Acetoanaerobium sticklandii: one gene and its partner. The protein of the gene in region 1 interacts with the protein of each later gene in a pairwise test. Links are inferred from orthologs where the notes say so. Each region holds a gene or a part of one and is shown on either strand. Other genes may lie near its edges. The genes, in order: ftsZ and mreB.

Region 1 (11,346 bases):
TATCGAAATCCAGCTCATATAACTGTACCTCCAAAGCTATTTTCTATTTTTTTCTCTTACGTATATTTTAAGAGGAGTTCCTTCATATCCAAAGTTTTCTCTTAGTTTATTCTCAATATATCTCTGATAAGAAAAGTGGAATAGCTCTTTTTCGTTTACAAAAATTGCAAACGTTGGTGGTCTTACCCCTACTTGAGTTGCATAGTATATCTTAAGACGCTTACCTTTATCAGATGGAGGTTGGTTCATCATTACAGCCTCTCCGATTACATCATTTAATACTCCTGTAGCCACACGCTTTGATGCCTCATCAAAAATGAAATCTACAGTTTCTTTTATTTTTCCCATTCTTTGTGATGTAAGTGCCGATACAAAAAGTATAGGGCAGTATTGCATAAATGGTAGCTCTTCTCTAATTTTTTTAGTATATTCCTTTACTGAGTGATTATCCTTTTCAATTAAATCCCATTTATTTACTACAACTATTGACGCCTTTCCAGCATCATGTGCTAGCCCTGCAATTTTACTATCCTGCTCAGAAATTCCTTCTGTAGCATCTATAACAGTTAAAACTACATCGGCTTTTTCTACTGAAGCATAAGCACGAATAACTGAGTATTTTTCAATATTTTCGTAAACCTTGCTTTTTCTTCTAATCCCTGCAGTATCTATGAACAGATATTTTTTTCCATCCATTTCTATATAGGTGTCAATTGCATCTCTAGTAGTTCCTGCTATCGGGCTTACTATAACTCTCTCTTCACCAATAAGTCTATTTAGAATAGAAGATTTTCCTGCATTTGGTTTTCCGACAATAGCTACCTTTACAACATCTTCATCTAGCTCAGTATCCATATCCTGTGGAAAGTTTTTAACGACTTCATCTAGTAAATCTCCCGTTCCAAGGCCTATGCTTGAAGACACTGGTATTGGTTCTCCAAAACCTAGCTCATAAAAATCATAAAAATCATCTGGTAGATTTTTATTGTCTACTTTGTTTACTACTAAAAGCACTGGCTTCTTAGTTTTTAGCAGCATAAGTGCAACATCCCTATCTGATGGAGTAAGCCCAGCTTTTCCATCTACTACAAATAGAATTACCTGAGCCATATCCATAGCCAGCTCTGCTTGCTGTCTCATTTTTTTAGGAATCAGCTCCTCAGAATCCGGCTCTATTCCTCCAGTATCTATAATTGTAAAGTGCTTACTCACCCATTCTGCCTGAGCATATATTCTATCTCTCGTAACTCCTGGGGTATCCTCAACTATTGCGATTCTTTCTCCAGCAATCCTATTAAATAATGTCGATTTTCCGACATTTGGTCTTCCAACTATTGCTACTATTGGATTCATAAATCATACTCCTTTATAATTCTTATTTTTATACATTCAAACACCAAACCCTCATCTAAAAAGACAATCTTGGTAATAGCTATTAAAAGCTTTTCTTTTTGGCATTAAACTGCCCTTATATATTTTCCTAATTCTTTTGTACTCTTCCTACAAGCTTATCTATAAAGTCTCTTCCTTCAACCTCTGATATGACAATTTCAATTTTAAGCCTTTGCTTGAGTTCATCTAAAGTAATATTATCCAGAAAAATGTCTTCATCAGCTTTCATCATACTTCTTGGTATAATTAGTTCTTCCCCAAGGTCCTTGTCCTTTAACTGTTTTTCAATATCACTAGCTGTTATTAATCCAGCTACTGTTATGGTTTCGCCAAAAAACTCGTTGCTAATCATATGCACATCAATTTTTAGCCCTTCAAATTCTTTCATGATGAGCTTAGCCATACTATTTATAAACTCAAAAGCGCTTTTTCCTGTCGCTATAGAAATATGCCTATTTATAGGATATTTAGGTGTTTTTTCAAGTTCTTCATAAATTTCATGTTCTAATTTCGATATAAGCCCAACTCCATTTTCTAATTGCACATAGCCTTCATAAGCTTCTTTTGTTGGAAGATTTCTATTTGCCATCACATAAAATTCATCAGATAGAAAAGCAAACCTAGTTCCTAATTTAGCCAATAGCTCATTTTGAATTTTATCAATCTGATTTATAACTTCGTTTGCTGATTCTTTGTCAAAAATTTCAACCTTGCATAAATTTTCTCTGTACTTTGTTATTCCTATTGGAACTATAGCAACACTGTTAAGCTGAGGATATAGGCTAGCTAAATCATTTATGGTTTTATCTAGCTCCTCTTTGTCATTTACATCTGGCACAAGTACAATTTGAGCATTCATGGTTATATCTGCAGACTTAAGTCGTTTCATTTTATCTAGTACATCTCCTGCAAATCTATTGCCAAGCATCTTTGCTCTAAGTGTTGGATTTGTTGTGTGTACCGACACATTTACAGGGCTTATTCTATATTTTATCATTTTATCAATTTCTTTATCGCCCATATTTGTCATGGTTATAAAATTTCCCTGCAAAAACGAAAGCCTAGAATCATCATCTTTAAAGTATAGTGTTTCTCTCATACCCTCTGGGAGCTGATCTATAAAGCAAAAAATACATTTATTTCTACAGGTTTTAACTGAATCTATAATTGGATTTTCAAATTCCAAGCCCAAGGCTTCATCTATATCCTTATCTATTTCATATATAATATGTTCTCCAGATTGCTTTTCTATTTCAAGCTCAATATATTCATCAGCTTCAAGAAACTGATATTCTATTATATCTTCAATTTTTTGTGCATTTATTGCAACTAGGATATCTCCTACTTCTATTTCTAGTTCCTCTGCAATAGAATCTGGCTCTATTTTAGTTATTTTGTTTTCAAACTTCATTTTTTTTAGTTCCACATTCATCCACTCCAATATTCAACTACATACTAATATACCACACTAGCGCCCTTTTGGCATTAATGCAAAAAAAGACTCCAATAAACTCAATCGTTATTTGGAGTCATCTTTATCGTTTTTTGGAAATTCAATAATAAATTTACTTCCCTTATTAAGCTCACTATGAACTTTTATATTACCATTTAAGTTTAACACTATATGCTTTACAATTGCAAGCCCTAAACCCGTTCCTCCGACTTTTTTGCTTCTCGCTTTATCAACTCTATAGAATCTCTCAAAAATTCTATCAATATCTTCACTTGGTATACCTATTCCATCATCTTCAACTGAAAAAAGAACCTTTTTCGAATCCTCAAGCAGTGTCAGCCTTACAAAGCCTTCTTCTTTAGAATACTTTATAGCATTGTCTATAAGATTCAGTATCAGTTGCTTCATCAAATCTGGATTGGATTTTAAATATATCTGATTATCTATAGGGCTGAAATCTATTGTTACATTTTTGTCTTTTATTGTTTCTGAAACTAAATTGATACATTCATTTATTGTATCAGCGAAATTTACTGGTTCATTTGAATAATGGCTTTTATTACCTTCAATAAATGACAATATTAATATATCATCAATTAATCTTTGAAGCCTATTGGATTCAACCTCAATTATGTCTAAGAATTTTGTTCTCATAGCTTTATTGATTCCAGCGTTTGATTTTAAGGTTTCCACAAAGCCATTTATTGAAGTTAGTGGAGTTTTGAGCTCATGAGTAACATTTGCAACAAAATCACTTCTAATTGTTTCAAGCTTTATTCTCTCTGTTATGTCTTCGATATTTACTATAGCCCCTATTACAATCTTATCATTGTCATCAAGTCTAATTGGATCTACATTTATTTTATAATCAACCGTTCCAAGATGAAGCTGGGTATGCGCTCTTTCTCTTTTATGAAACAAATCCAAAATACATAAAAGCAATCTCTGATCCTTTACTATCATTTCGAAAGGTCTTCCTTCGTAATCAGTTTCATGGTAATCAAAGATATTTTTAGCTGCCTTATTCATAAGAAGTACATTTTGTTCTTTATCTATTGCAACTATACCATTTGATATACTTTTTAATATTGCTTTAAGCTTTGAGTTTCTATCTTTGAGTGTTTCTATATTACCATATATTTCTTTAGTCATAAGGTTAAAGCTTTTTCCAGCCTTACCTAAATCTCCAGAAAATGATGAATTTATCTGGGCCATATAATTTCCCTTAGTTACTTCATCATAAGCTTTTCCTAGCTCTTTTACATATCTTCTAAGTGAAAGAGTATACTTGCCCATTAGAATAGTCGCTGCTGCTAACAGAAAAACTAAAACATTCATAATGGCTTCCATTGTCATTTTATCTTATACCCCACTCCTCTTATAGTTTCTATATACTGAGGTTTTTTATCGTTATCCTCAATTTTTTTTCTCAAATGCCTTATGTGGACATCTACAGTTCTAGTTTCTCCAAAATATTCATATCCCCATATTTTATCCAGAAGATAATTTCTAGTTAAAACCTTTCCTCTATTTAAAGCAAGAAGTTTTAATAATTCAAACTCCTTTAGGGTTAAATCAATTTTCTCATTTCTTTTAAAAACCTCATAATTTTCCATGTCAATATAAAGCTCACTTATTTCTAAACTTGTGTCCATAATAGGTTGGCTCGGAGCTGCATATCTTCTAGTGACAGCTTTTACTCTAGCCATCAATTCCTTTATAGAAAATGGCTTAGTGATATAATCATCAGCACCTAGTTCAAGACCATAAATTTTGTCTTTTTCCATGTTCTTAGCCGTAAGCATAATTATTGGTGTATCTTTTAATTCTTCATCTTCTCTTATTTTACTGCAAACCTTAGTTCCATCCATAATAGGTAGCATCAAATCGAGTAAAATTAATCCTGGTTTTATATCCTTCGCCTTTTTTAAAGCTTCTTCTCCATCGTAGGCATATTCAACTTTGTATCCTTTAAGCTCCATATTAAACTTCAAAAGCTCAACTATATTTTCTTCATCATCTACAATTAATACTTTTTTATTCATAGTCAACCTCCATGCTATTTTCCAATCACTCTAGCACAAGTATATATGAAATTTAACCTTGTTTTGTAAAACTCATGTTAAGTTTGTAAATAAATATGAGCTATTTTCTGCTTTTTTCCTCTATTATATTTTTCAGTTCATCCAAAAAGCTGTTTACATCCTTGAACTGTCTATATACCGAAGCAAATCTAACATAGCTAACTTCATCTATATCTTTGAGCTTATCCATAACAAGATTTCCAATTTCTTCACTGGAAATTTCTCTTTGCATCATGTTTACTATTTCTTTTTCTATATCAGTAACTATATTTTCCATCTGCTTTATTGATATCGGTCTTTTTTCACAGGATCTAATTATTCCCTTTAAAATTTTTTCTCTATCAAAGAACTCTCTTGCTCCATCTTTTTTAACTATCATTACATTTACTTGCTCAATTTTCTCATAGGTAGTGAATCTTTTTTTACAATTTTCACATTCTCTTCTTCGTCTTATGGAATTACCTTCCTCAATAGGTCGTGAATCAACAACCTTTGATGTATCAAAATCACAATAAGGGCATTTCATTTCATCCACCTCAAAATTTTTAAATTAGTAAAGAAAAAAGTCTACTCAAAATGAGACAGACTTTTTCAGGTCATGTGTAAAAGTTTATTTCTTGTTGGTTCTAACTAACCATGGCGGAAGTTCAAGACTTTCTACTTCTTCCTTTGGTTCTTCCTCTTCTGCTAATATTTCCTCTTCAACCACTTCAGCCTCATCAAGCAGATTAAAAGTCTTTGATTCCAGCCCTCCTGGATGTCCATCAAATCCTGTTGCTATAACAGTGATGCTTATTTCGTCTCCTGCATCATCACTATACGCTGTTCCAACTATTATTTCAGAATCATCTCTATTTACTGCTTCAGTAATAAACTTAGAAGCTTCATTAAACTCATGTATTGTAAAGGTATCCTTAGATGCAGTAACATTTAATAACACAGCTTTTGCGCCCTTAACAGTAGTCTCAAGTAATGGACTATGAATAGCAGCTTTTGCAGCTTCAAGAGCTCTGTTTTCTCCCTTTGCTTTTCCAGTACCCATATGGGCAATTCCTCTGTCAAGCATCGTAGTTCTAACATCGGCAAAGTCTACGTTGATAAGTCCAGGTACTTTAATTATGTCTGTAATACCTTTAACGCCTTGCTTAAGTACTTCATTTGCCATTTCAAAAGCATCTTCCATTTTTGTATCTTTAGAACAGATTTCCAATATTCTGTCGTTTGGTATAACAATTAAAGTATCAACGCTCTTCTTAAGCTCATCAATTCCTTTTTCTGCTTTTTTCATTTTTTGAGGTCCTTCAAAAAAGAATGGCTTAGTAACTATTCCTACTGTAAGTATGCCTAATTCTTTTGCTATTCTAGCTACAACAGGTGCTGCTCCAGTTCCTGTTCCGCCTCCCATACCTGCAGTAATAAAAATCATATCTGTTCCATCTAGAGTATTTTTTATATCCTCTACACTCTCTTCAGCTGCTTTTTCTCCAATTTCTGGATTGGCTCCAGCACCTAACCCTCTAGTCAGCTTTTCTCCAATTTGAAGTTTTGATTCCGCTTCTGATTTGTTAAGAGCCTGAGAGTCTGTGTTAACAGCTATATATTCAACCCCTACTATTCCTGCATGAATCATTCTGTTAACAGCGTTACCCCCACCGCCGCCAACACCTACTATTCTTATTTTTTCTTTGCTGTCATTGGTACTAATATCAAATTGTAGCATGGCATGCCCTCCTAAAATTACTATTCGTCATTTTAATACTTTTATTATAATCTATAAACTAGTATTTGCGCAAAATAATATATAATATTATTTTAACTTATTCTAGTTCTTTTGTCATTGTTCTCTTTTTTGATGCATAAAGTTTGTTAAAAATAAGTCTTCTTATAGATGCGAAATTTTGGAATAACCTTCCTCCAAATACAATAATAGGAGCATAATACAAAGGTACCCCTAGCCTGTCTCCAAGGTATGCTAAAAATCCAGCTAGTATTGCATTAGTAAAAAAACCTGTAATGAACATAAGATTATCATAGGTGTTTTCCATAGATGACCTTATAGCCCCGAATACCGAATCCATCGCAGCAAGTATTGCTACTGAAACATAAAGTGAATAGTTATCAGGGTAAGTAAATGGCACATAATAACCAACTACAACACCTAGTGCTAATCCAATAATGGCCCAAATCATCACTGTGCCTCCTTTAGATATTTAAAATTAATATTCTTGCTATACTTAGGTATAGTTAAGCTTTCTTCTGTAAAAAAATCTATTCCTATGCCATAAACACTTTTTAGTAAGTAGGCATATGAATCTGGCGCGGTAATAGCTTGCTTCATCTCATCTAGAGGACCAGTAGCTGCAATAACAAAAGGTTGTCCAAAAGTTTTTCCATTTATGGTAATTGTTGGTCCACTACATCTTATCTCAGACATAAAAAGAAGCCTTTGTCCATTTACTGATATCGCCTCAGCACCTGAAAGCTTGAGATCATTTATGATATGAAGCACGTCTTGGTCGTGCACGATTATGTTATTTGGATTTTCTCCATCCTTTATTTCTCTATTACTATCCCTGATTTCTACTACAATTCCTCTGCCCTTAATATCTGTGTTTCCAGAAATGTCAGCCATCATAAACTTTTGTTCTTGAAGTACTGGAACTATAGAGCCACTATTGTCAAGCTCATCTTCATATCGTTTATATTCATCTTCTTTTTGATTAATTAAATTATTAAGATTTATAATTTCGTTTTTTTCAACTTCAATCTGCTCTTCTATTTCCTGGATTGATTTTAGAGTGACTAATCCATGTGTAGAACTTACACTTTTTATTTGAAGCACTAAAATAATCCCCAGCAGAAAAGTCATAAAAACCAACATATTTATTTTTGTTTTATTACCTGACATTTCCTCACCCTTAATTTTCTACTGGCATAGAGTATTTAAATTCAACATTTTTCGTGAACCTTGGCAATTTCAGTTCTGGTTTTTTTTCTATACTAGCATTTATGTTATAGTGTTTTCGAATTTCCCATAAAACTCCATATCTTAAGTTTAATGCCGATTCCATAGTATCTGGATTCCCTACTGCCCTTATTTCATAAGGCTCAAAAATAGGATTCCCATTGACATAAAGCTTATCTCCAACTAGTTGAAAGAAAGTAGTATTTACATACCGTTCTTCATTTATAGCAATACCTTCTGCTCCTGAAGCATTTAGCTTATTGATAACTGAAAGTAAAAGCTCATAATTATATGTAAGTAGAGCTGTTTGCTGAGAGTCTTGATCTGACGATTGAAATTTAATTACGATTCCAGGTCCAATAGCTTCCTTTTGACCTAGCATGAGCTCAAATTTATCAATTTCCTTTCTTAGCTCCTGCTCCATATAATCTTCTTGAAGTTCAGAATCCTTTAGCTCCTTGGCTTTCAATTCTAATGCCTGTAGCTCTTGTTCTAGACCTATTTTCTTGTCTCTAAGAGATTTAAGCTCCGATTGAAGCTGTCTGGACTTTTGAGACGAAGCTACCCCACCTGTCAAGTCATCTATACTCTTAAGCTGTAGGGCAATTGTAATACCAATTATAAAGCTAAAAATAAGAAAAATTAACTTTTCCTTTTTCATACTAAATCTATCCTTCCCTATACACAGGATTGCTATTATATCTCATATCAATTACTCCATAGTGGATTCCTTTAGTGTGCAAGTCGACCAAAATCTTATTTAATCTAAGCATCTTGTCATTAAGTCCAGTTCCATCACCTAGAAGCACTGTTATACCATTTGCGGTTGTCATATATATATTTTCTAGATTCTTTAAGTTTATGTCGGATATGCTTTCAAGTAATCTTGCATTTTGAGAAACTGAAATCATACTAAGTATAGCTGTAAATTGCTCTTCATTTTCTATTGGGATTTTCTTCCCTAGCTGAACTTTAACTGGTTTTATTCCACTGATTATTGGTTTTTGCATAGATGCAACATCTGTTTGAATTTTAAGGACAACTCCTTCTTCATCTATTATTGCATAGCCTCCAGTAACAGGTATAACAGCTGACTCAAATCTCTGCTTTATAGAAAAAATAAGTGTCTTTGGAAATTTTCTTTTAATTTTTATATCTTTTATATAAGGATTACTTTTTATGTTACCTTCTGCTGCCTTCAAGCTAATTTTATAAATATTATTATCCTTATCTATTTTAGAGAGCTCTAATATTTCTTTTTTTGATAGGCTAGTTTCCCCTAATACAATTGCATTCTCAAAATAAAAATAAGGTAGAAATAAATATCCAAAAACAGTCAAAATCAAGAATGCAAATATCCCTATAACTATATTTTTTTTGCTTATATTGATTCTTTCCATATCATTCACTTTTCTTCATCAAAATATTATAAATCAGCTGAGCAGGATTTTCCTTCGATAAGCTCAAGCTGTTTTCTTCCATAGCTTGTCTAAGCTTATCATCTTCCATAATACTATATAGTTTTTCCCTAAGTACCTCAGCAGAAAGCTCATCCTCTAATACGCAAAATCCAGCTCCAGCGCTTTCAATTGTTTTTGCATTGTATTCTTGATGATTTTCCGCAGTATACTTTTTAGGAATTACTATACTAGGCTTCCCAAGATAATTGACTTCAGCCAGCGTTATAGCTCCAGCACTACACACAATAACGTCTGCTGCTGCCATATAAGTACCCATATTTTCTATATATGGATATATTTTTATATTTTCTTTGTAATCGTCAATATTGAAACCTTCAGCAAAGGTATCATAATGGAACTTGCCCGTAGCATGTATCACAACTACATCCTTAGTAACAAATTGTGGAATCATATCTCTTATTGCTTTGTTAAGACTCTTAGACCCTCCGCTTCCTCCAACACTTAGTAGAATAAAGCTTTCTTGTTTTAAGTTAAGCTTTTCTCTAGCTTCAGATTTTGTCATAGAAAAATTTTCATTTCTAACTGGATTTCCAACGAACACGGGGTTGCTCTTAGAATCAAAAAACTTCTTTGCCTCTTCAAAGCCTAAAAACACATTATTGACTTTTTTCCCAAGTAGCTTATTTGTTATTCCTGGAAAAACATTTTGCTCATGTATAGCAGTTCTTATACCCATAAGCGCAGCCATCATAACAACAGGACCAGAAACATAACCTCCTGTACCTATTACAATATCTGGTTTTTCTTCTTTTAAAATTTTTCTCACCTTAGAAATAGAGCTTATAAGCTTATATGAACGCTTTATATTTTCTAAAGAGAGCTTACGCTGAAATCCCTTTACTTCAATAGGTATGAATTTGTATCCATAGCTAGGCACAATAGATTCTTCTAGACTATTTGGCGTTCCTATATAGGTCACTTCACAGTCTGGATTATTGACCTTAAAAGAATTTGCTATGGATAGAGCTGGATATATATGTCCTCCAGTTCCTCCCCCTGAAACTATTACTTTCATTAAATTTTCTCCTTTATTTCAACATCTCATAATTTATATAAAAAATTCTATTAATCATTTTGAGTATCTAGACACATTTAGTATTATGCCCATAGCACACATAAAAATCACCAGTGATGTTCCTCCATAGCTTATAAATGGCAGTGGCAATCCTGTATTTGGTATAGAAGAGGTAGCAACTCCAATATTAATAAGCACCTGAATTCCTATCTGAAGAGTTATCCCAGCAACTAGCATAGAAGAAAACATATCAGGAGCTTTCACAACAAGCTGAAGACATCTTAGAATTAGAAATGCAAATAATATAAGTACAAAAATACCTCCTATGTAGCCTAGCTCTTCTCCTATAATTGCAAAAATAAAATCATTTTGGGGTTCTGGAAGATAAAAGAACTTTTGTCTGCTTTTGCCTAGCCCTAATCCGAAAATCCCTCCTGAACCAAGAGCATAAAGAGATTGTATTACTTGATAACCATTTCCAAGAGGATCTTTAAATGGATCTAGAAATGTAGTAAATCTCTTCAATCTATAGGGTTCAAATAAAATCAGAAGTACGATTCCAAATATTCCCATTCCAGCTATTCCAACTACGTAGATATAATGCATACCAGCAATAAAAAGCATTCCAAAGGTAACAAACAAAATAGTAACACTAGTTGATAAATCCGGCTGAATTATTATTAACAGGACCGATAGCCCTACATAAATAAATGGCTGAATTATAGTGCCAAGGTTGTTTATTTGGTTTTTTCTATTGCTTATGATTGTAGCTGTCATTATAATACAAGCAAACTTAGTAACCTCTGATGTCATCAAAGTAGAAAAACCAATATCAAGCCATCTCTTAGCATAATTTAATTCTATGCCTAGTGGAGAAAATCTAGTCATAAGCAATAATAAAATATTTACGCCCATAAGGGGAAGGGCATATTTTTTATAAACTTTATAATTAATTT
Region 2 (13,205 bases), 470 kb from region 1 along the record:
CTCTTCCCAAGGAAGGCTTACATCTGTTCTTCCAAAATGTCCGTAAGCTGCTGTTTGCTTGAATATCGGTCTTCTTAGTCCTAGGTCTCTAATTATAGCTCCTGGGCGAAGATCAAAGTTTTTAGAAATGATTTCAGAAATCTTTTCCTCAGCGATAACACCTGTTCCAAATGTATCAACTAGTACTGATACCGGTTCAGCTACACCGATTGCATAAGCTAACTGAATCTCGCATTTCTTAGCAAGTCCTGCTGCTACTACGTTTTTCGCAACCCATCTAGCTGCGTATGCTGCAGAGCGGTCTACCTTTGTAGAGTCTTTACCTGAGAAAGCTCCTCCACCGTGTCTAGCGTATCCACCGTAAGTATCTACGATGATTTTTCTTCCTGTAAGTCCAGAATCTCCTTGAGGTCCTCCGATTACGAATCTTCCTGTAGGGTTGATAAGGTACTTAGTGTTTTCATCAAGTAACTTGCTATCTACTATTGGCTTAATTACGTTTTCGATTAAGTCTTTTTCAATTTGCTCTCTAGTTACTTCTGGGTTGTGCTGTGTAGATATTACTATAGTGTCTATTCTTACTGGTTTGTCATCTTCATACTCTACTGTTACTTGAGTTTTTCCATCTGGTCTTAAGTAATCAAGAGTTTTGTCTTTTCTTACATCTGAAAGCCTTTTAGCTAGCTTATGAGCTAGTGAAATAGGAAGTGGCATAAACTCTGGAGTCTCGTCGCAAGCAAAACCAAACATCATACCTTGGTCTCCAGCTCCTACTGCTTCTACTTCATCTTTCATAGTCCCTTCTTTGTGCTCTAGGGCTTCGTCTACACCCATAGCTATGTCTGCACTTTGCTCGTCTATAGCATTAATTACTGCGCACGTTTCGAAGTCAAATCCATATTTTGCTCTATCGTATCCGATTTCTTTAACTGTCTGTCTTACTACTTTTTGGATATCTACGTATGCGTTAGTAGTTATTTCTCCAATTACCATAACAAGACCTGTAGTAACTGCTGTCTCACACGCCACACGTGAATTAGGGTCTTGAACTAAAAGGGCGTCTAGTATTGAATCTGAAATCTGGTCACACATTTTATCTGGATGGCCCTCAGTAACAGATTCTGATGTAAATAATCTTCTCATTTAATAAATCCTCCTCATCTCTAGCATTAAATGCTGTAAACCGTATCACTTGTATATGCCAAGGTGGCACATCGTACATAATGTAGACTTTTTTGCATTAAAAAGCCTCTTCATACACATACGCAGAAGAGGCATAACTACTAAAGTTACCTCATCTGCCAAGAATATATCTCGCAGGAATTGGCACCATCTCACATTGCTGTGCTGGTTGCCGGGTTTCACAGGGCCAGTCCCTCCACCTCTCTTGATAAGGTTCAAGAATTTATTCATTTATTGTGCAACGGATTTTATTTTATATTAGCCAAAACCATATGTCAATATGTTTTTGAAAAATATTTTTTACTATTTTTGTATCAGTTTTATGGAGTAAGCACAGGCTTGAATCCATATACCAATTTTCCATCTGCTTCAGCAAACTGAAGGTATTTTATATCTTGATATATATTGGTTTTTGGCATAGATGCATAGTCTACCACACTGATATAGCTTACATTTCCATCTACTCTAGAGGAAAAACTCTTACCTGAATATACGACATATACATTCTTAGTCTTTGCTTCTTTTTGGATGATTTTGTCAAATGCATTTTGGTCTATACTGTCTGCGGACTTGTCACTGCCTTGAAGCACTATGACTACATTCCCAGCACTTTTTGACATTAGTCCTTTTAAATAGTCCCATTGACCTTTTACTTTGTATACTCCGCCATTTCTGTTGTCCACGCTTATAAATGTTGTATTTCCAACGGTTTTATATTTATATGCCCCATTAAAGGCTTCCTTTGGCGCTGACACCGCTCCTAAAAATGCGTTATCCCCAGCACCTAGAGTCATTACAGCTTGGTTTGAGCTGGCTGAGCTTGCGAGCTTTGCCTTAAATGCTTGATCAATTATGCTTTCTCCACCTGACATGTTTCCAAATACTGCTGCTGTTCCTGAATCCGGAAGAGTTTGAACCATTTTAGTATCAGGTGCATTTTTCTTAAGTACTTCTACTGGAATTTTTCCAGTAACTCCTCCATATGAAGCTACTATATTTCCACTTCCTGATGAAGTCGGCGTGAAATATCTGCCATCAAAGCTCCCTGATATTCCTTCTCCAGAAACCTGAAAACTAGGAGTAGTTATGTCTATAGGATTTTTAGAAGCATCAAAGGCTCTTATAGCAAGCTCTACCTTGTCTCCTTGGAAAATAGTTTCATTTAGCACAGAAATTTCAATCTGAGAGATACTACCTTTTGGAGCTGTATTTTTGATAGTAAGCCCATTTACGAGTGACCTTTCTGCAGATGCCATAGTATTTTGAATTTTGCCGTCTGCCATCAGCTGAGTAGAGCCTCCTCCGTCAAGCATCATGGCATCCTTTGCTCCTAGCGCTTTCATATACGCTTGCATGTCTTTTTCATCCATTCCTATAAACGGAGATTTTCTTCCGTCTACAGTGACTATGAGCATTTTTTTGTCCGCTGTGATTCCTAGAGCTGTTCTTTGACTTTTTCCGCTCACACTCTGGGTTATGGATGTCTCTACTCCATTTTTAAGAAGCATAGTACCTCCACCTATTGCAGTTTTTATATTGTTGTAATTTAAGTTTATATCTGTTTTTAGCTTGACCTTTTCTTCTGGAGTAAAAGCTCCTTGAAGTACAAAGCTATTTGCTCCAGCTGCTAGTATCACGTAACCATTTTCAGGAATTGCCACACTAGGCTGTCCACATCTTACTTCTCTTACGATGTCGTTTTCTACTACTATCTCTGTAAGGTCAAAATAAGTTTTATTAGCGCCTGGGCTGTTAGGAGTGTATTCTTTAGTGTATATTACTATGTTTCCATAGTCTTTACTCGGTTTATTTATTGCTGATATATCTACATTTATACCTCTTGAGCTATTTTCTACTTGAATATTTGAATAAAGGTAAGCAAGAAGTGCGTTGCCTGTAGAGTCAACTAGCAATGAAGCGTATTTATTAAGCTCATAATGAGGACTTGAAAGCTGCTTTCCATCTTTTACTATAGGCCCTATGGAAAATGCTGGGGTAGACATTGAGAAAAAATCACCATTCACTGCCGCAACTACGCCTTGCTCCTGATTTACCATATTGCTAAGTGTTGTTCTGTTTATAAAACCACTTTTATTAAATAAAACATCTAGCTTTACAGATGGATTGTTTAAATCTACTTCAAGTATATTTACGTTTTGGACTCCCCACTCGTAAAAGCTAGATACCTTTTTTAGATTTACCCCTTGACTTAAGGGAATCTGATACCTTGATTCATCTATTACATTTGCAAAGGATACTGCTGGAGCTAATCCAATTAGCATCGCTAGCATAAGAGCCGCAAATTGTTTTTTCATGCCTTACATCTCCTTCTTACATACAAAAGACATACTTTGATGTCAAAAAATCTGTTAATGGTTTTAGTTATACCTTCTCGCACTATATCTTAAGTCAAAAGCAAAAAAGATACAATTACATAGTGATTACAGTTCTGTTTCAGTTAGCCTTCCTATGATATAATACAGATGTTGTTATATAGTGATATTAAAAACTTGCTCTAAACCTACTAGAGTATATCGGAGGATAATATATATGAATGATTTTTTTGTAAACCTCAGTCACGAGGTCTACGTTTTTTTGCTCGCAGCAGTACCTCTAATCGAGCTCAGGGGAGCTATTCCACTAGGAATAGGGCTTGGAATGAGTCCTTGGGAAGCTTACTGGATTTCTGTTGCAGGCTCTACACTTCCTGCTCCTTTTCTCATTCTGTTTTTCAGAAAAATTTTAGAATTTATGGAAGAGAAGAACATTTTTAAATGGTTTACTGATTTTTTGAATAACCATATCTACAAAAAATCAAAAAAACTAAAGGCAGCGAATATACTCGGAATTTATGTATTCGTCGCTATTCCACTGCCTTCTACTGGAGCCTACACAGGCTCAGCACTTGCTTCCATTTTAAATATTCGTATGAAGTATGCTCTTCCTGCCATATTTTTTGGAAACATGACAGCAGGCTTTATCATGATGATGCTCTCACACGCTATAATGCTCTAGCCTAAAAACAGAGCTATGAGAGGTATAGTAACTAGAGACATTAAGGTTGTTAAAAATATAAGCTGAGATGCTAGAAGCTCGTCGCTTTCATAGCGAGTAGCAAATATTGCTACATTTGCAGCTACTGGCATAGCAGTTATTATTATAGGAATCTTTAAAAAATAACCATCTAGCTTTAATATCGTAAAAAGAACAATCATTATCGCTGGAATTACTGCAACTTTTATAACTGCTGTGAGTAGCAGTTTTTTGTTTGCAAAAATTGCATCTACTCTAGTTCTAGCTAGTGTGCTTCCAACTGCCAGCATGGCAAGAGGAGTGGTTGCTGAGGCTAAATATAGTAGCGTACTATCTAGTATCGGTGGAAGTTTAATTGAAAGTATAAACAAAGTAAACCCTATAGCTACTGCTATTGTCCCTGGATTAAGCAAGGCTGCAAGACCTTTTTTCTTAGATGCTGAGCTATCAGAGGATCTGCTGAGCATATGAACTCCAACTGTCCACATCAAAAGGTCAAACGGCATATTAAATAATGAAGTATAGAATATTCCTTGAGTTCCGTAAAGTCCCTGAGTTATAGGGTATCCCATAAAGCCTACGTTTGGAAATATCATAGCTGTCTGAAATACGTCCTTTTCCTTACCCTTTGCTCTAAGTAGCTTGGCAAATAGATATGAAAGCGAAATCGTACCTGCATAAACAGCTATAGCCATTCCTATCATCTTTAAGCTCTGACCTAGTAGCTCTATAGAAAAATCAAACTGCATAGCTCTTATTATAAGAGCTGGAAGCGTAATATATAAAACTAGAGTACTAATTTCTTTAGCTCCATGCTTTGTTATCATCTGCTGTTTTCCTGCTATATATCCAACTAATATCAGCAGAAACAGCACTAATACTTGAGAAAAAATCGTCCAAAAGTCCATTTTTATCACCGTCACTTTTTATAAATTAGGAACAAAATCACAATTATCTTTACTACCATGAAAATAAGCCTGTTTTTAATTTCAAAACTTGTATACATAAAACAAAACCATTTAGATTATTATCTCATAAAAAAGACAAATCTAAATGGTTTTTTTAGTTGTTATAATTTTCTTTATATTTCTTTTTTTATTTTTCTTAATAATTCTTCTTATTTCTTAATAATTCTTAATAATCCTTCTTATTTCTTGTAGGCCTTAGTGTATTGCTCATATATCATCTTGGCTATACCCATAGATTGATTCTTTGACACATCTTCCGCATATCTCTCTAGCATAAAATCCGTCATGATATCCTTGCCTGGAGCTTTTTCTTCGTCTTCATTTTCAGGAATAGTAGCTTTCATCTGCTTGAGCATGATTTTTAGAAATTCCGCTTCCATCTCTCCAGCAACTTTTTTAAGCTTTTCCTTTTCCATCTCGCTCATCTGTTCATCCTTGTAACTTACTGGGATGTTAGTAGGTATAAAAGGCTTAATGTCCATAGTCTACCTCCTATCTTTTAAGTGAGTTTACTGTCTGCATCATATCGTCTGCTGTCTGAATGGATTTTGAGTTTATTTCGTAGGCTCTTTGAGCCATAATCATTCTCACCATCTCGTCAACTAGCTGAACGTTAGATGTTTCTAAAAATCCTTGGTATAGTTTAGTGTCTTTACTTTCATCTTCTTCTATTACTGGCTCGCCTGAGTTTGCAGTCAGAGAGAAGAAGTTATTTCCCATAGCCTGAAGTCCCTCTGGATTAATAAACTGAACTATTTGAATCTCTCCTAGCTCTACTATCTCGCCTGCTTCATCCTGAGCCGTAACCATCCCTCCCTCAGATATAGAGAAGTTTCTCATAGTAGATTCCACTTCTATTACATCATCGTCTGTAGATAGTACGGTATAGCCCTGAGAAGTAACTAGAGTCATAACATCTCCATCCACAGAAAACTTGAAGTTTCCATCTCTAGTAAACAGCTGCTCTGGATTGCCAGTTGGGTTCTCAACTACAAAAAATCCTGGGCCTTCTAAAGCAACATCTGTAGGATTTTCAGTTTTTTCTAGATTTCCATTTGTGAACAATCTAGAAGTAGCAACAGGTCTTACCCCGTGACCTATTTGAAGATTTACAGGTTCTCCTAGCTCAGGGTCGTTTGATACGCTTTTCATCGATGTATAAAGTAAATCCTTAAATTCTGTTTTTTGTTTTTTGAATCCTGTCGTATTTACGTTTGCAAGGTTGTTTGATATTGTATCCATATTTAGCTGTTGTGCTCTCATTCCACTAGCCGCAGTCCAAAGTGCTCTCATATGTATCTTCCTCTCTATTTTTAAATATATATACTTATTTTAGTTATATAAATATTTTTTCTCCTATATCTTCATTAATCCTCAATATATATTATATTTTGCCTATTTCATTTGCAGCTTTTGACATTATGTCATCATATGATCTTATAACTTTTTGACCGCTTTCGTAGCCTCTAAGCAAATTTATCATTTCAGCCATTTCTGATATTATATCTACGTTTGAGCCTTCTAAATATCCTTGGAGCACCTGTCCATCAAACTCAGCTTCATCCGCTTCGATGCCATCTGCCATTGTAAGGTAGCTTTCTCCCTGCTTTATCATGCTCTCCGTGTTTGCTATGTTTACTACTCCAAGTGTATCAATTTCCTCTGGCTCGCCATCTACGGTTGCCACTATGTTTCCAAATTTATCTATGTCTATTTTTGAAGCTCCCTCAGGAACTGAAATTTCATTGTCGCTGGCAGAAAGCACTACATTTCCACTATAATCCACTAAAATTCCTTCTGGATTAATAGAAAAACCACCATTTCTGCTATATTTTATTTGATTATCCTGCATATCTAATATTTTGAAAAATCCTTTACCCTCTATTGCTACGTGAAGAGGATTTTCTGTAGGGTCTAAATTACCTTGATTAAAGTTAATCATAGACCTGTCAGCTAGTGCTCCACCATTCATCGTTCCTATGACCTGAGCATTTACAGCTGTTATAACTCTAGCTACGTCTTGTCCGCCTGCTTGCAGTATGCCGTTTGGAAGTAGGGTAATCGCACCGTCTGGCGCTGAAATCGGATTGCCATTTACATCTAAAAGGTAGGCTCCAAACTTCGCATGAGTATTGCTGTCTGAATCTCTCAAAGCTGTTCTAAGGTATCCTTCCTCATCTCTAGTTATTTTAGCAGATTTATGATATCCTATGCCATGTCTATCTTCCATTCTAAAATATCCCGAGGTTATTTCTATGGACACAATCGAGTCATTTGTTTGAAAATCTGCTGGTGGATCTACGTTTACAAGTTGCCTAGTAGGTCTCAGATTATTTTCTACTCCATTTAGCTTTACCATGAGCTGTTCTGGAAAAGACTCTGTAACTAGAACATCTTTTTTAAATGCAGTAGTTTGAGAGTTTGCGATGTTGCTCGTGATTACATCTATTCTTTTTGAGTCCGTTCTCATGCCATTTGTAGCTGTATAAATACCTCTAAACATAATTCCCTCCAAGTTTACAAAAAGTCTATTAGCTAGGCTAATAGACTCCTTATGTACATCATCTAATTTAATTCAGATTAATGCATTACAGGATATAGCCCTGTAACCTTTATCGACATTTCTATAGAATTTACCTATAGTTCTTTAGTACCTTTTTTTAGTTGAGCGCTGTAATACCTTTATAGAATTAAGTGCTTCTCCCGTTCCTTTTGCAACACAAGAAATAGCATCGTCTGCTATATATACACTTATACCCGTTCTTTTAGCAATAAGCTTATCTAGTCCCCAAAGAAGAGACCCTCCACCAGTCATAAGGATTCCTTTGTCACTGATATCTGCTGATAGCTCCGGTGGTGTTTTTTCAAGCACATAGTGAACTGCATCAGCTATTTGTGCTACACTTTCTCTAAGCGCTTCTAATGTTTCTTCTGAAGATACCTTGATTGTTTCTGGAAGTCCTGAAACTAGGTTTCTTCCTCTTACATCCATAGTTACTTCCGTATCTCTTGGGAAAGCTGAACCGATGTTGATTTTGATTTCTTCAGCTGTACGCTCTCCGATTAATATGCTGTGTTTCTTTCTCATGTACTTCACTATCGCCTCATCGAACTTATCTCCAGCGATTTTTATTGAGGTGCTTACAACTATACCTCCAAGAGATATAACTGCAACATCAGAGGTTCCTCCCCCGATATCTACTACCATACTTCCGTTTGGCTGAGAAATCTCTATTCCAGCTCCTATAGCTGCTGCTATCGGCTCTTCAATTAAGAATACGTCTCTAGCTCCTGCTTCCATAGTAGCATCTATTACTGCTCTTTTTTCAACTTCCGTTACTCCTGATGGTACACAAACTATAATCTGAGGCTTGAAGAATCTAAATAGACCTACTCCTCCAGTAACTTTCTCTATGAAATGCTTTAGCATTTTTTCTGTAACATCGTAATCAGAAATAACTCCGTCTTTTAATGGACGAATTGCAACTATATTTCCAGGTGTACGACCTAGCATCCTTTGAGCTTCTTCACCGACAGCAAGCACCTTATTAGTGCTAGTGTCTATAGCTACAACTGATGGCTCCTGAAGTACTATCCCCTTGCCTTTTACATATACTAGTACTGACGCGGTACCTAAATCTATTCCAATATCTGGCGAAAATCCCATTTCTATATTCTCCTTTTCATCAATAAATTATTCTCTAATCATTTTAACATTATTTGGAAAGAATTAGTCCTCTATTTTTTCAATATTTGCCCCTAATGAGGAAAGCTTCTTCACTATATCTACATATCCTCTTTCGACATGATAAATTTCAGTAACTCTAGTTTGTCCTTCTGCTACCATTCCACTAAGAATAAGCGCTGCTCCAGCTCTTAAATCTGTAGCTACAACATTTGAGCCTTCAAGATTTTTTACGCCTTGAATTACTGCTGATTTTCCCTCTATTTTTATATCTGCTCCCATTCTGTTTAGCTCAGGAACATTCATAAATCTGTTTTCAAATACAGTTTCTATAACCATAGAATTGCCCTCAGCAATGCTAAGCAGTGCCATAAATGGAGACTGCAAATCTGTAGGAAAACCTGGATGAGGCATAGTTTTGATATCTGTAGGCATTATGTTTTTCGGCCCAATAACTCTTATAGTAGATTCACCTTCTTCTACCACGCAACCCATTTCTATGAGTTTTGCCATTACCGGTCTAAGGTGATCTGGAATAACATTTTCCAGCACAATATCACCCTTGGTAATAGCTGCAGCTACCATGTAGGTTCCTGCTTCTATACGGTCAGGAATTACTATATGCTCAGCGCCGTGAAGGGCTTTTACTCCAGTTATTTTTATGGTTTTTGTTCCAGCTCCTTTAACCTTACCACCCATTTCATTGATAAAGTTAGAAAGATCTACTATTTCTGGCTCTTCTGCAGCATTTTCAATAACAGTAACGCCATCTGCAAGAGCTGCCGCCATCATTATATTTTCTGTAGCTCCAACAGAAGGGAAATCCAGATAAATCTTATGACCCTCTAGCCCTTTAGTGTGTGCTTCTACATAGCCATGCTCCATATCTACAAGTGCATTCATAGCTTTAAACCCTTTTAGATGCAAATCAATAGGTCTTGTACCTATAGCACATCCTCCAGGCATTGAAATTTTTGATCTGTTAAATCTCGCAAGCAGTGGCCCCATAATCAAAAATGAAGCTCTCATTTTGCTAACTAGCTCATATGGAGCATCATAGCTATTTATGTTAGTAGCATCAACTACCAAAGTTTCATCTTTAAACTCAACCTTTGCACCTAAGTGGCGAAGTAAATCACTCATTACATGTACATCTCTTAAGTTTGGTACTCCCTTAATTGTAGATACACCGTCTGCAAGAAGTGTAGCTGCTATTACTGGAAGAACTGCGTTCTTTGCTCCACTGATTTTTACATTACCCTTTAATGGTCCGCTTTTTCTCACTAGAATATGAGCCAAATTGTTCATTCCTTTCGATTTTCCAAATATAAATCGCTTTTTTCATCCATTTTTAACCTGCCGGACTCTAATTGTCCCACATCATCTATTATTATAAAGTTGTATGCTATATTTTAAATTTTATTTTTTATCAAAGTCCAAATCTATTTATACCCTTTTTATCTGAACATGTCAATTTATATTTTACTATATAAATCATCTAGATAAAAGTATATATATTCTACTTAGAAAATTTATTGATTTCAAAGCAAATTTTTAGGGTTCTAAAAGTAAACCTTTACTTTCAAAACCCTTTATTCACAATTAAACTCTTGCTAATTCGCTCAATAAAAGCTTTTTAATGAGTCTTTTGACTTTTTATTTAATTCTCAACCAGAGCCTTTTTAACTTGTATTGTGTAAAAGAATTTATTTGTATCATCTACATGAAATATATATTCTTTTCCATTTTCTTCAAATATTACAGATTTTAAAACTATACTTCCGTTATGGTCAATTATATTCTTACTCATCAAATAAGCTGTAGCATCTTCATAGCTGATTTCATTTACTATAGAGGTAAGTAAAACTGCATTTTCTTTAAACCCTAGTGGGAAATGTCCGTTGTCTTCTTGATAAACTCCAATTACACCAACTTTTTCTATTTGATTGTCTTTTCCCTGGAATATCCCTATAAGTGAATTGGTTTTCTTAGTACTGTTTTGTTTAAATGAAATTTCCAAGCCAGATTTCAAAACATCTTCTATGCCTTTGTCGTATTTATAAATTTGGTTTTGCTGCAATAATTTTTCTTCATAAGCCGTTTTGAAAGCTTTTTCTGAGGAGTATAGCATATATTTTTCGACTTTTGCTCCTGCAAAAGAGCCTGCGTTTAACACGTCGCTTTTTGAAAGTACTAACATAGTCATAAAAACAAGCATGATTGAAAAAAGTGTCATAATATGTATTACGCTTAGTTTTCTTCTAGTTTTCTTAGGTCCTTGAATCATAGCTTCCTTAATGTTTTCTCTTCTTTGAATTCTAGCTGCCTGTTTTCTTTCACTGCGACTTGCCTTTCTCATTCTACACTCCCTTTGCAATATTAAGCATATCCTTAAATATTACGTATCTATATTGATAATACTCAGTTAGTATTTATAATACTCTACATTATCAATTTTAATCGATTTGTAATAATCTAATTTTAATTCTTTTTTGAAAAAAAAGCTATAATTTGGTAAAAATAATTGAACTTTTTTCCAAATTATAGCTTTAGCCTTAGGCATATTATTTAATTATAGTTCTATGGAGCTACAGCAGGTTCTGCATACATCACTGGATAGTCTATATACTTTCCAGTTTTTGCATCTATATAGCTTCCACTATAATGTCCATCCTTTGATACAAGTGAATATATTAGTTTTATTACAGGTTCACCTGTTTTTTGAGTTTGATTATAATCTAGGGTATATCTAAGCTGCATAGATTTGTCACTTAAGAATTTTTCCATTGCTTGCTCAGGCTTGATTAGTCCTTCAAGAGAATCGAAAGTTTTTTTGTCATCCCAGTATATTCCCATAGATTCTACTGTTTTAGTAACCCCATTGATTCTAATATCTATAAACTGCTCTTGAAACTCTGCTGATTCAACTTTTCTTGGGAATGTAAAGTAATATTCAGCTGGAGTGTAAGGATTTGATTCATAAACATAATTTACCTGCTCAAAATCCACTTGTTTTAATTGCTCTGGTGCTATTTTAGCAAGCTCCTTAATAGCCATTTCATAAGCTTGCTTATAGTTTATTACAGGTTTTTGGTTTGTTGGCATATCATAAGGCATACCTTCAATATACATAGGCATTCTTCCCATGAAAAGTACTTTGTTGTCTGAGATATTTATGCTTACATAGTATTCTAGCTTGGCCTTTGTATCTTTATAGGTCACGTATACGTTATTTGGGTCATATTCGCTATACTCTACTTTAGGAGTTAGTTCTACGCCGTAGACTTCCTTAAGAAGCATATTCGCCGCCTCTACCGCCTGACCTTTGTTTTCTGCTTTAAATTCAATAGGTTTTATATCTTTAGTAAGATTAGAAACCTCATCAGGAGTCATGTTAAATTTTTCTATAGTAACTGGTCCACCGAAATAATATATATTCTTTGTATGAGCATCTACTGCATCTCCAAAAGCAGTATCTATTATATAAACAGGAATAGCTCTTTTTTCATCACTAGGTGAAGTTACATATTTTAGCTCAGATGTAAACTTTTCCTTAGCAATCTTTAAGGCTTCCTCTGCAGTCAGCTTAGGAGTAGCATCTGGAAATTTTAAGCTCTTAGTATAATTCTGATAAAAAGACACCACTTTTCCTGTTGATAAATCAACACTCACTGATATGAAATCTCCATCGTACTCTATGCCTTCATGAACTCTTTGATAGTAGTAATCTCCCATTACATATTCCTGATTGTATGGTGATTCTTCAAATACTTTATATGTGAACTGTGATAAATCTAAGTCGGTCTTGTCTTTTAAGAATTCCTTTGCTATTTCATGACCTTTTTCTTTAGTCATCTTTCTCTTAGCTTCATAATCTATATTCATATTTGATACAGATATTATTTCTTTATTGTCTTCATAATAAGCTACGTAAGCTCCTCCGCCTCCATTTTCACTTTTCGGCATGAAGCTTACAGAGATATTTTCTCTGAAGTTCTTGTCCTTTGGAAACTGTTCATCGTTATAATCTGAAGAATAAAATACATCCAATATATAATCCTCAGATTTTAACTCAGTCCCAAAATAATCTTTCATTATGGCTTTAGCATAATCTATAGCCTCTAAATCTCTTTTTGTAAGCTCTCTTTGTTCTATAACTGCTGGAACTGTGAGCTTTGAATCAAGCACTCCATTATCCATACCTACCATATTTGAATCCGCAAATGAAATTGCTGGTGAAGTAAGCATCGCGGTCATCATACTAAGTGCAATCAGTTTTTTATATTTCTTCATAAAAAACACCTCCTATTTTGATTTCTACCATAATTATAATTCCC

The links.
Region 2: the proteins of ftsZ (region 1) and mreB interact in binary tests that used the Escherichia coli proteins (3 or more experiments, as listed by UniProt). The link is inferred for Acetoanaerobium sticklandii from one-to-one orthologs.

The regions. Positions count from the first base shown.
Region 1 is NC_014614.1:2,009,334-2,020,679, forward strand. What follows is about bases 4,595-7,443. They hold ftsZ (cell division protein FtsZ), read right to left. Parts: upstream 6,650-7,443; coding sequence 5,540-6,649; downstream 4,595-5,539. Other genes in these bases: CLOST_RS09540 (response regulator transcription factor), read right to left, coding at 4,595-4,890; nrdR (transcriptional regulator NrdR), read right to left, coding at 4,991-5,455; CLOST_RS09555 (small basic family protein), read right to left, coding at 6,747-7,118; CLOST_RS09560 (DUF881 domain-containing protein), read right to left, coding at 7,118-7,443. In the rest of the region: glycerol-3-phosphate 1-O-acyltransferase PlsY, read right to left, coding at 1-18; ribosome biogenesis GTPase Der, read right to left, coding at 37-1,353; CLOST_RS09530 (DUF512 domain-containing protein), read right to left, coding at 1,481-2,818; CLOST_RS09535 (sensor histidine kinase), read right to left, coding at 2,912-4,201; more of CLOST_RS09540, read right to left, coding at 4,198-4,594; more of CLOST_RS09560, read right to left, coding at 7,444-7,837; CLOST_RS09565 (DUF881 domain-containing protein), read right to left, coding at 7,848-8,555; CLOST_RS09570 (cell division protein FtsQ/DivIB), read right to left, coding at 8,563-9,294; murG (undecaprenyldiphospho-muramoylpentapeptide beta-N-acetylglucosaminyltransferase), read right to left, coding at 9,296-10,390; putative lipid II flippase FtsW, read right to left, coding at 10,445-11,346. UniProt on the Escherichia coli protein: Essential cell division protein that forms a contractile ring structure (Z ring) at the future cell division site. The regulation of the ring assembly controls the timing and the location of cell division.
Region 2 is NC_014614.1:2,479,666-2,492,870, forward strand. Bases 6,841-9,725 are described here. They hold mreB (rod shape-determining protein), read right to left. Parts: upstream 8,851-9,725; coding sequence 7,831-8,850; downstream 6,841-7,830. Other genes in these bases: CLOST_RS11855 (flagellar hook-basal body protein), read right to left, coding at 6,841-7,686; murA (UDP-N-acetylglucosamine 1-carboxyvinyltransferase), read right to left, coding at 8,914-9,725. Also shown: metK (methionine adenosyltransferase), read right to left, coding at 1-1,143; CLOST_RS11830 (phosphodiester glycosidase family protein), read right to left, coding at 1,503-3,497; CLOST_RS11835 (COG2426 family protein), read left to right, coding at 3,733-4,197; CLOST_RS11840 (AEC family transporter), read right to left, coding at 4,194-5,123; CLOST_RS11845 (rod-binding protein), read right to left, coding at 5,363-5,665; flagellar basal-body rod protein FlgG, read right to left, coding at 5,676-6,476; more of CLOST_RS11855, read right to left, coding at 6,568-6,840; more of murA, read right to left, coding at 9,726-10,167; CLOST_RS11870 (hypothetical protein), read right to left, coding at 10,529-11,227; CLOST_RS11875 (YcdB/YcdC domain-containing protein), read right to left, coding at 11,449-13,161. UniProt on the Escherichia coli protein: Forms membrane-associated dynamic filaments that are essential for cell shape determination. Acts by regulating cell wall synthesis and cell elongation, and thus cell shape.